2 regions of the Streptomyces sp. NPDC037301 genome follow, and region 1 is predicted to be linked to the other one. Evidence: riboswitches for the same ligand, from Rfam matches in the RefSeq annotation. Region 1 holds a riboswitch; the other holds the start of a gene.
The links. A riboswitch is a leader RNA that binds a small molecule or an ion and turns the genes downstream of it on or off. The one in region 1 is predicted to bind S-adenosylmethionine.
Positions count from the first base shown of each region.

Region 1 (5,823 bases):
AACTGCGCGCAGTGCCACAACTTCACGGGTGAGGGTGGTGCGCTGTCGAACGGCAAGTACGCGCCCAGCCTCGAAGGCGTGGACCCGAAGCACATCTACGAGGCCATGCAGACCGGCCCGCAGAGCATGCCGTCCTTCCCGGACACGACGATGCCCGAGCAGCAGAAGCGGGACATCATCGCGTACGTCCAGACCGTGAACAGCGCCCAGTCGGAGAACCCGGGTGGTCTCAAGCTGGGCGGCCTGGGGCCGGTCAGCGAGGGCTTGTTCGCCTGGATCTTCGGGCTCGGCGCACTGATCGCAGTTGCCATTTGGGTCGCGGCCCACACCGCTAAGGCCAAGAAGTCATGAGTAGCCAAGAGATTCCAGACGAGAACCTGCCCGCTGAGCAGGACACCGCGCACGGCGCGGTAAAGGTCGCGGACGACCCGTTCGCCGACCCGGGGCTGCCGGCCCACAAGCCGCGCATCCAGGACATCGACGAACGGGCCGCGAAGCGCTCCGAGCGCGCCGTGGCGTTCATGTTCACGCTGTCCATGCTGGCGACGATCGGCTTCATCGCCTCGTACGTCATCTTCCCGGTCGACAAGATCGTGTACATCTGGCCCTTCGGCCATGTGAGCGCGCTCAACTTCTCCCTGGGTCTGACCCTGGGCGTGGCCCTCTTCGCGATCGGCGCCGGTGCCGTCCACTGGGCGCGCACCCTGATGTCCGACGTGGAGGTCGCCGACGACCGGCACGCCATCGAGGCCGAGCCCGAGGTCAAGGCGAAGGTCCTCGCAGACTTCGCGGCAGGTGCCGAGGAGTCCGCGTTCGGCCGGCGCAAGCTGATCCGCAACACCATGTTCGGCGCGCTGGCCCTGGTGCCGCTCTCCGGTGTGGTGCTGCTGCGCGACCTCGGTCCGCTGCCGGAGAAGAAGCTCCGCAACACCCTGTGGGCCAAGGGCAAGCAGCTCATCAACATGAACACGATGGAGCCGCTGCGTCCCGAGGACGTCGCCGTCGGTTCGCTGACCTTCGCCATGCCCGAGGGGCTGACGGAGGAGGCGGAGGACTTCCAGAACCAGATCGCCAAGGCCGCGCTGATGATCATCCGCATCGAGCCGGACAACATCAAGGACAAGCGCGAGCGCGAGTGGGCCCACGAGGGAATCGTGGCCTTCTCCAAGATCTGCACCCACGTCGGTTGCCCGATCAGCCTGTACGAGCAGCAGACGCACCACGTGCTCTGCCCGTGCCACCAGTCCACCTTCGACCTCTCCGACGGCGCCCGCGTCATCTTCGGTCCGGCCGGTCACGCCCTTCCGCAGCTGCGGATCGGTGTGAACAGCGAGGGCAACCTCGAGGCGCTCGGTGACTTCGAAGAGCCCGTCGGTCCTGCATTCTGGGAGCGCGGATGAGTACTGCGACCGACACACAGCGCAAGGCGCCCGCCGGCGAGCGGGTGGCCGACTGGGCGGACGGCCGGCTCGGGATCTACTCCCTGGCCAAGGCCAACATGCGCAAGATCTTCCCGGACCACTGGTCCTTCATGCTCGGTGAGATCGCCCTCTACAGCTTCATCATCATCATCCTCACGGGTGTGTATCTGACGCTGTTCTTCCACCCGAGCATGAACGAGGTCGTGTACCACGGCTCGTACGAGCCGATGCAGGGCATCAAGATGTCCGAGGCCTACGCCTCGACACTGGACATCAGCTTCGACGTCCGCGGTGGTCTGCTGGTTCGCCAGATCCACCACTGGGCCGCGCTGATCTTCCTGGCCGGCATGTTCGTGCACATGATGCGCGTCTTCTTCACGGGTGCGTTCCGCAAGCCGCGTGAGATCAACTGGCTGTTCGGCTTCCTGCTGTTCGTGCTGGGTATGTTCACCGGCTTCACCGGCTACTCGCTCCCGGACGACCTGCTCTCCGGTACGGGTGTCCGCTTCACCCAGGGCGCGATCCTGTCGATGCCGATCGTCGGCACGTACATCTCGATGTTCCTGTTCGGCGGAGAGTTCCCCGGTCACGACTTCGTCGCCCGGTTCTACTCGATCCACATCCTGCTGTTGCCGGGCATCATGCTCGGCCTGCTGGTGGCGCACCTGATCCTGGTCTTCTACCACAAGCACACGCAGTTCGCGGGTCCCGGCCGCACCAACAAGAACGTCGTCGGTATGCCGTTGCTGCCGGTGTACATGGCGAAGGCCGGCGGTTTCTTCTTCCTGGTCTTCGGCATCATCGCCGTCATCGCGGCCATCGCCTCGATCAACCCGATCTGGGCCATCGGCCCGTACCGCCCGGACCAGGTGTCCACCGGCGCCCAGCCCGACTGGTACATGGGCTTCGCCGAGGGTCTGATCCGAGTGATGCCTGGCTGGGAGATCAACCTCTGGGGTCACACGCTGGTCCTTGGTGTGTTCATCCCGCTGATGGTCTTCGGACTGGTACTCGGGATCATCGCGGTCTACCCGTTCGTCGAGTCCTGGGTCACCGGTGACAAGCGTGAGCACCACATCCTGGACCGCCCGCGCAACGCCCCGACCCGGACGGCCTTCGGCGTCGCCTGGATCACCGAGTACGTCATCGTCTTCATCGGCGGTGGCAACGACCTGTGGGCCACGCACTTCCACCTGTCGCTGAACGCCATCTCCTGGTTCATCCGGATCTTCATCTTCGTGGGACCGGTCCTCGCGTTCATCGCCACCCGGCGGATCTGCCTCGGCCTCCAGCGCCGCGACAAGGAGAAGGTGCTGCACGGGCGCGAGTCCGGCATCATCAAGCGCCTGCCGCACGGTGAGTTCGTCGAGATCCACGAGCCGCTCGGCCCCGAGCAGCTGCACACGCTCACCGCGCACGAGCAGTACAAGCCGGTCGAGATCGGCCCGACGGTCGACGAGAACGGTGTCGAGCGCAAGGTGCCCGTACTGCAGAAGCTGCGGGCCAGGCTCAGCAAGGGCTACTTCGGCGAGGACAACCAGATCGCCAAGCCCACCGCCGAGGAGTACAAGGAGATCACCAGCGGCCACGGTCACCACTGATCGCCTGAACTGATCGCCACAGCAGGAGCCCCGTCCATCCGATGGACGGGGCTCTTCGCTGTCCGTGGCGCTCGATAGGGTGGGGGCAACCCCTTTTATCGGCTATGGACCCCCAGGAGCGGACCATGAACGTTGTGACCCCGGTCGGCGGCGACAGCGTGGCGGACCGTTCCTGGCCCGGCGTGCTGAACCCGCTGCTGCGCGGCGAGGACCTGACCGCGGACGACACCGCATGGGCGATGGACCGCATCATGAGCGGTGAGGCGACCGATGTGCAGATCGCCGGTTTCGCGGTGGCCCTGCGCGCCAAGGGCGAGACGGTCGACGAGGTGTCCGGCCTGGTGCGCGCGATGTACGAGCACGCCAACACGATCCACGTACCCGGTCGCACGGTCGACATCGTCGGCACCGGCGGCGACCTCGCCAAGACGGTCAACATTTCCACGATGTCGGCGATCGTCATCGCGGGTACCGGCGCCAAGGTCGTCAAGCACGGCAACCGCGCCTCCTCGTCGGCGAGCGGTTCCTCCGATGTGCTGGAGAAGCTCGGCGTCAATCTGGAGCTCAGCGCGCAGCGGGTCGTCGAGGTCGCCGAGGAGGCGGGCATCACCTTCTGCTTCGCGGTGAAGTTCCATCCCGCCCTGCGGTACGTGGCCAGGGCCCGCAAGGAACTCGGTGCCCCGACCACGTTCAACATCCTCGGGCCGCTCACCAACCCGGCCAAGGTGCGTTCCCAGGCCATCGGCGTCGCCGACCTGCGGATGGCGCCCATCGTCGCCGGTGTTCTCGCCGAGCGCGGCAATTCGGCGCTGGTCTTCCGCGGTGACGACGGCCTGGACGAGCTGACGACCACCGCGACCTCGCGGGTCTGGGTGGTCCGGGACGGATCGGTGCGCGAGGAGGCGTTCGACCCGCGCGACGTCGGTCTGGAGCTGGTGCCGGTACAGGCGCTGCGCGGCGCCGACGCCTCGTACAACGCGGATGTGGCCCGCCGGGTGCTGGCCGGCGAGCGAGGCCCCGTACGGGACGCCGTGCTGCTCAACTCGGCGGCGGCGCTGGTCGCGCTGGACCCGGCGGACGGCACGCTGAACGAGCAGCTCGCCGCAGGGATCGCGAAGGCCGCCGAGTCCATCGACTCGGGGGCGGCCCGGCAGGCGCTGGAGCGCTGGGTGGCGGTCAGCAACGCCTGACCGGACGGAATATGACGCAGGGCGCGGTCCAGATCTTGGACCGCGCCTTGCGCGTTGACGCGCGTATGGCAAGATGCTGGGCAGGTCATGAGTGACAGCGACTACGGCCCCGGCCCGCTGTCCGGCAACCCTCCGTCCGTGGCGGGGTGCCCCGGGTGAAGACCAGGCCGTGGGCAGCGAGGTCTGCGGCAAGCGCGGGCCCCTCGGCATCTGTGAATGCCAGCCCCCGGGGTCCTGGTCCCTAGGGAGTCTCTTGTGAGCAAGCGAATGCGATAGGGCTTATCGGCCCTTCTCCGCACACCCTTTTTTCACCCTCTGCTGCGCTGCCGCGTATCCGCCGGCGCATGCAATTCGCCTGCCTGTTACGGGAGTTCGCCATGTCTGTCTTCACCGCTGCCGCCGACCAGTCGCTTTGTGCCCCTCTGCCGGTTCTGGGCAAGGATGTAACGGTTCCGCTGGTCACGGGTGGTGAAGTCACGTACGCCGCTCTCGACTACGCCGCCAGCGCCCCGGCCCTGCAGCGCGTCTGGGACGACGTCGCCGCGTACGCCCCGTACTACGGCAGCGTCCACCGCGGCGCCGGGTACCTCTCGCAGCTCTCCACGGACCTCTTCGAGAACAGCCGCGCGACCGTCGCGGAGTTCCTCGGCTGCCGCCTTGAAGGGGGTCCGGGCGAAGCCCGGTCGGGCAAGGGCGGTGGTGGGCGACGGGAGGGCGACCAGGTGATCTTCACCCGCTCGACCACCGACTCCCTCAATCTGCTGGCCGCCGTCGTCCCCGCCGACTGCCAGGTCTTCGTGTACGAGACCGAGCACCACGCCTCGCTGCTGCCGTGGCGCGACGCCCGGGTGACCTACCTGAACGCCCCGCGCACCCCGGCCCAGGCCGTCGAGACGCTGGAGCGGGCGCTCGCCGACCGTGACCCCTACGGCCCCGCGCTGGTCTGCGTCACCGGCGCCTCCAACGTCACCGGAGAACTGTGGCCGGTCAAGGAACTGGCGGCCGCCGCGCACGCGCACGGTGCCCGGATCGTGCTGGACGCCGCGCAGCTCGCCCCGCACCACCCCGTCGACATCGCAGAGCTGGACGTCGACTGGGTCGCCTTCTCCGGACACAAGCTGTACGCGCCGTTCGGCTCGGGTGTGCTCGCGGGCCGCGCCGACTGGCTGCAGGACGCCGAGCCGTACCTGGCCGGCGGCGGCGCCTCGCGCAAGGTGGCCCGCCGCACGGATGGCGGTGTGGACGTCGAGTGGCACTCCACCGCCGCCCGCCACGAGGCCGGTTCCCCCAACGTCATCGGCGCGTACTCCATCGCCTCCGCCTGCAAGGCGCTGACCGAGGCGGGCTTCGACAACCTGGTCGCGCGGGAGCAGCACCTCGTCACCGCGGTCCGGGCCGGACTCGCCGGCGTCCCCGAGGTCAAGGTGCTCTCGCTGTTCGGTGACGACGCCCCGCGGGTCGGCGTCATCTCCTTCGTGGTGGAGGGCTGGAACAGCTCGCACTTCGCCGCCGCGCTCTCCGCCGAGTACGGCATCGGGGTTCGCGACGGACTGTTCTGCGCCCACCCGCTGGTCCGTACCTTGCTGGGCAGCGACCCGCAGGAGGTCGGCG
Region 1 is NZ_JBVJWD010000016.1:157,423-163,245, reverse strand. Features, by position in the region: gene qcrC (cytochrome bc1 complex diheme cytochrome c subunit) at 1-351, shown strand, start outside; gene qcrA (cytochrome bc1 complex Rieske iron-sulfur subunit) at 348-1,400, shown strand; gene qcrB (cytochrome bc1 complex cytochrome b subunit) at 1,397-3,022, shown strand; gene trpD (anthranilate phosphoribosyltransferase) at 3,148-4,212, shown strand; SAM riboswitch class IV at 4,296-4,413, shown strand; gene ACZ7IB_RS25290 (aminotransferase class V-fold PLP-dependent enzyme) at 4,590-5,823, shown strand, end outside.

Region 2 (5,823 bases), on a different contig from region 1:
CGCCGTCCACACCCGCCGCGCCACCGACCCGCAGGCCGCGTTCGAGGCCCTGCGCGGCCCCCTCGGCGAGCTCGCCGCCCGGCACGGGCTGATCGTCGAACCGGGCCGCCTGGTGCTGGAGTTGCGGCCGCCGGGCATGGACAAGGGTGTGGCGCTCGCGCAGTACGTGAGGGAGCTGGACGCCGAGTCCGTTCTGTACGCGGGTGACGACCTGGGTGACCTCGCCGCGTACGCCGCTGTGGAGAAGCTCCGCACCGAGGGCCCCGACGGCATCCCGGGCCTGCTGGTCTGCAGCGGCAGCGCGGAGGTGCCCGAACTGGCCGAGCGGGCCGACCTGCTGCTGAACGGCCCGGGAGCCGTCGTCGATTTCCTGGCAGCCCTGGCGCGACAGCTCTAGCCCCGCGCCGGCTCACTCCCGCCGCAGCGCGTCCAGCTGGTCCAGGAACCACTGCTGCGGCGGCAGCGCCACCGCCGCCGCGGCCAGCCGCTCCGTGCGTGCGGCCCGTTCGTCGTCCGCCATCGTCAGAGCCTCGTGCAGCGCCGCCGCCGTCGCGGACACGTCGTACGGGTTCACCACGACCGCGTCGCTGCCCAGCTCCTCGTACGCCCCCGCCTCCCGCGACAGCACCAGCGCGCAGCCGTGGTCGGAGACGACCGGGATCTCCTTGGCGACCAGGTTCATGCCGTCGCGGATCGGGTTGACGAGCGCCACGTCGGCCAGCCGGTACGCGGCGAGCGAGCGGGCGAAGTCGTCCTTCACGTGGAGCACGACCGGCGTCCAGCCCGCCGTGCCGTACACGGCGTTGATCTCGTCGGCGACCTGCTGCACCTCAGCCGTGTAGTCGCGGTACACCGCCAGGTCCTGCCGTGAGGGGTACGCGAAGGCGACGTGGACGACGCGCTCACGCCATTGAGGCCGCTCTTCGAGGAGCGCGCGGTACGCGAACAGTCCGCGCACGATGTTCTTGGACAGTTCCGTCCGGTCCACTCGTACGATCGTCCTCCGGCCGGGGCCGACCTGCTCCCGCAGCGCCGCCATCCGCTCGTCGACGTCCGCCTCGTGCGCGCGCCCGCGCAGGAAGTCCGCGTCCGCGCCGAGCCCGTGCACCCCGATCCTGGTCCGGCCGGTGCCGCCCAGGATCTCCGTGCAGCAGCCGATGAACGCGTCCGCCCAGCGCCGGGTCAGGAAGGCGGCCCGGTCCGCGCCCAGGATGCCGTGCAGCAACTGCTCGGCGATGTCGTCGGGGAGCAGACGGAAGTAGTCGACGGGCGCCCACGGGGTGTGCGAGAAGTGGCCGATCCGCAGGTCGGGGCGGAGCTCGCGGAGCATGCCGGGCACCAGCGCCAGGTGGTAGTCCTGCACCAGCACCGCCGCACCCGGGCCCGCCTCCTCGGCGAGCGCCTCGGCGAAGGCCCGGTTGTATGTCTCGAACGACGCCCACTGCCGCCGGAACTCCGCGTCGAAGACCGGCTCCAGCGGCGTCTGGTACAGCATGTGGTGGACGAACCAGAGCACCGAGTTCGCGATGCCGTTGTACGCGTCCGCATGGACGGCCGCGTCGATGTCGAGCATCCGTACGCCCTGCTCACCGACCCCGCGCCGGACCGCCTCCCGGTCCCCGTCGCCGAGCGCGGCGCACACCCACAGTTTGTCCTTGACGGCGCTCAGCCCGGAGACGAGCCCGCCGCCGCCGCGCTTCGCGTCGAGTGATCCGTCCGTGGCGAGGGTGTACGACACCGGGCCGCGGTTGGACGCAACGAGGACCTGGGCAGCGGACTGGGCTTCGGACGCGGAGACCATGTTGCGGAATCTAGCCAGATCACGAACCGCCCAAACGTGCGAAGTCAGGCCACGTCAGGCCGCCCGGCGCGAAACGTACTCCTCGATCTCGCGCATCGGAGGCCGCTCCTCGGTGTCCACCGCATGGGTGCGCGGTACGAAGCCGTCCTCGCCGCGCTCGAACTGGGTGAGCGAAGGTCGTACCAAGTGACCGCGGGACAGGCGGAGTTGAGCGGTCCGGTAGATCGTCGCCGCCATCCGGCCGAGCGCCTGCCCGTCCTGGTGGCGGTGTTTGCGCACCCCTACGTCGACCTGGGCCAGCGCGTCCAGACCCACCGTGTGCAGCGCATCGACCAGGAGGCCCAGTTCCACTCCGTAGCCGACGGGGAAGGGCAGCCGTTCGAGGAGGGAGCGGCGTACGGCGTACTCCCCGCCCAGCGGCTGGACGAAACCGGCCAGTTGCGGCCAGTGCAGATTGAGCAGCGGACGGGCCACCAGCTCGGTGACGCGACCACCCTGACCTGCGGTGTCACCAAAGGGGCGGTCGTACATCGCCTTCACGAACTGCACGTTCGGGTCGGTCAGCAGCGGGCCGACGACGCCGGAGACGAAGTCCGCCGAGAAGTCCTTCAGATCGGCGTCGATGAAGCAGACGATGTCACCGCCGGTCACCAGGAGCGACCGCCACAGCACCTCGCCCTTACCGGGCACGGCGGGTATCCGGGGGAGTATCCCGTCCCGGTGCACCACCCGGGCGCCGGCCTCCCGGGCCACCCTCGCGGTGCCGTCCGTGGAACCGGAATCGATCACCACGAGTTCGTCGACCAGCTGGACCTTCTCCATCAGCTCGCGCCGGATCGTCGCGACGATCCGGCCGACCGTCGCCTCCTCGTTCAGCGCGGGCAGTACGACGCTCACGCTCCCGCGGCGCGGGTCCCTGGCCTTGGCGGCCAGGATGCGGTCCAGCGGGCGGTCGGCGGCCGACCAGGAACGCCTGGCCAGCCAGCGTTCGACCTCTTCCAGCACGGTCGATACTCCCTGTATGTGATCCGTCTCGCGGTTCGGACGACTATCTCAACTGTCCGGTGCTTCGGTTACAGTCTTGAACAACGCGGATGGCCGTCGCATGTCGGGGTCAGTCCGCAAACAAATGCCTGGATCGGTGATCCAGTGCCACAGCGCTCATCCAGAGGGACTGAGGGAACGGCCCGTTGAAGTCCCGGCAACCCTCCTGCCGACCGCGAGGTCAGGTGGGGAAGGTGCCAATTCCGTCTCGCGGCGAAATGCGTCGCGAGGAAGATGAGGAGAAAGGGCCTCGCCATCATGGCTACGCAGACCGTTGCGGTAAGCACCAATTCTTCCGCCGAAGCTGTCGACCTCGGACCTGCCGCGGCGCTTTCCTGCCGCGAGTGCGGCGAGCGTTTCGAGCTCGGCCCCATTTTCGCCTGCGCGTCCTGTTTCGGGCCGCTCGAAGTGGCGTACGACCTGCCGAGCGGCTCCCCCGACGAGCTGAAGAAGCGCATCGAGGCGGGCCCCGACAACATCTGGCGTTACGCGCCGTTGCTGCCGGTCCCCGCCGATGTCGCGGACAAGCCCAACATCAACCCCGGTTTCACCAAGCTGGTCAAGGCCGACAACCTCGCCCGCGAGCTGGGCGTCACCGGCGGCCTGTACGTCAAGGACGACTCCGGCAACCCGACGCACTCCTTCAAGGACCGCGTCGTCGCCATCGCCGTCGAGGCCGCCCGCGCCTTCGGTTTCACCACCCTCTCCTGCTCCTCCACCGGCAACCTCGCCGGCGCGGTGGGTGCCGCCGCCGCCCGCGCCGGCTTCCGCTCCTGCGTGTTCATCCCGCACGACCTGGAGCAGGGCAAGGTCGTCATGGCCGCGGTGTACGGCGGTGAGCTGGTCGGCATCGAGGGCAACTACGACGACGTCAACCGCTTCTGCTCGGAACTCATCGGTGACCCGCTCGGTGAGGGCTGGGGCTTCGTCAACGTCAATCTGCGCCCGTACTACGGCGAGGGCTCCAAGACCCTGGCGTACGAGATCTGCGAACAGCTCGGCTGGCAACTGCCCGACCAGATCGTCATCCCGATCGCATCCGGATCGCAGCTCACGAAGATCGACAAGGGTCTGCAGGAGCTGATCAAGCTCGGTCTCGTCGAGGACAAGCCGTACAAGATCTTCGGCGCCCAGGCCGAGGGCTGCTCCCCGGTCTCCACCGCCTTCAAGGCCGGTCACGACGTCGTGCGGCCCCAGAAGCCGAACACCATCGCCAAGTCCCTGGCGATCGGCAACCCGGCCGACGGCCCGTACGTCCTGGACATCGCCCGCCGCACCGGCGGCGCGGTCGAGGACGTCAACGACGAGCAGGTCGTCGACGCGATCAAGCTGCTGGCGCGCACCGAGGGCATCTTCGCGGAGACGGCGGGCGGGGTCACGGTCGGCGTGACGAAGAAGCTCATCGAGGCCGGTCTGCTCGACCCGACGCTGACCATCGTCGTCCTCAACACCGGTGACGGCCTCAAGACCCTGGACGCGGTGGCCGCCACCTCGCAGGCGACCGCGACGATCCGTCCGAGCCTGGACGCGTTCCGCGCCGCCGGCCTCGCCACCAGCTGACCACCCGAGACCGAAGAAAGGCACCCCTCATGAGCGTCAAGGTCCGCATCCCCACCATCCTCCGCACCTACACGGGCGGCCAGGCCGAGGTCCCGGCCGAGGGCTCGACCCTCTCCCAGGTCATCGAGTCCCTGGAGCAGAACCACCCGGGCATCGCCGCCCGCGTCCTGGACGACCAGGGCAAGCTGCGCCGCTTCGTGAACGTGTACGTCAACGACGACGACGTGCGCTTCGAGGGCGGCCTGGAGACGGCGACGCCGGACGGCGCGGGCATCTCGATCATCCCGGCAGTCGCAGGCGGGTGCTGACCGTCCGTCCGACTTCACCGCGTTATCGGTATTGCCCCCTCTGCGAGAGAAGCGGAGGGGGCAATTCTGTATGGTTGAGCGCGGTACAGTGTGGGAAGTCCCCCCAGCTGCCCGTGCCGCCCGCATATGAGAATGCGCCCGGCCGCGACAAGAAGCAGCCAAAGTGCTCGATCTCCTTGCGCCATAAGTCGCCTTTGCCCGGCCCGACTTGCCCTGGAATCTCATGAATTCCTCATATTCGGGCGTTCGGTGCTGCCCGGAATTCTCGTCCGATTGACCTGTTGCAGAGGGCAGTTGGGCAGATACATTCGGCCGCGGTCGACGCGTTCCGGCGCACGCACCCTCCCCTGTCGGGGGGTGAGTTCTGACCCGGGTCCGCGAAGTGCGGTCCTGTGCAAGGGCCAGTAATAGGGGAGTTAGGCATGGCTCAGGGCACCGTCAAGTGGTTCAACGCGGAGAAGGGGTACGGCTTCATCGCGGTCGACGGTGGTGCGGATGTTTTCGTCCACTACAGCGCGATCCAGATGGACGGGTACCGCACCCTCGAAGAGGGTCAGCGAGTTGAATTCGAGATCTCGCAGGGCCAGAAGGGGCCGCAGGCGGACATGGTCAAGCTCGCCGTCGGCTGAGCTCGACGCGGTCGGCCAACGACACTACTCACGCACGGAGGGCCCGTACCCCCTGGGGTACGGGCCCTCCGCGCGTCCGCGTCCGCGGCCACCCGCGAGTGGCTGTCGTTGTCCACACCCCGAGGCGGACGCTTGCACTCTAGGGGGTCGAGTGCTAATCATTGGCGTTAGCACTCTCCAGGTGAGAGTGACAGAACTTGGACCGGGCCGGTGAGGCCCGCAGGTCCGGTGGGGCAAGGAACCACCGGTCACGCAGGCCGTCCGTCGCGGGCGCCACTCGGTCCGGAGAAATCCACCCCTGTCCGGGAGGACCACTTCACATGGCCAAGATCATCGCGTTCGACGAGGAGGCCCGGCGCGGTCTCGAGCGCGGCATGAACCAGCTCGCCGACGCCGTCAAGGTCACCCTTGGCCCCAAGGGTCGCAACGTCGTCCTTGAGAAGAAGTGGGGCGCCCCCACGATCACCAACGATGGTGTTTC
Region 2 is NZ_JBVJWD010000017.1:124,957-130,779, forward strand. Features, by position in the region: gene otsB (trehalose-phosphatase) at 1-397, shown strand, start outside; gene ACZ7IB_RS26190 (alpha,alpha-trehalose-phosphate synthase (UDP-forming)) at 410-1,801, opposite strand; gene ACZ7IB_RS26195 (glucosyl-3-phosphoglycerate synthase) at 1,856-2,806, opposite strand; SAM riboswitch class I at 2,960-3,086, shown strand; gene thrC (threonine synthase) at 3,104-4,405, shown strand; gene ACZ7IB_RS26205 (MoaD/ThiS family protein) at 4,435-4,713, shown strand; gene ACZ7IB_RS26210 (cold-shock protein) at 5,136-5,342, shown strand; gene groL (chaperonin GroEL) at 5,663-5,823, shown strand, end outside.
Region 2: linked by a shared signal. The riboswitch ahead of thrC (threonine synthase) and the one ahead of ACZ7IB_RS25290 (aminotransferase class V-fold PLP-dependent enzyme) in region 1 are both predicted to bind S-adenosylmethionine.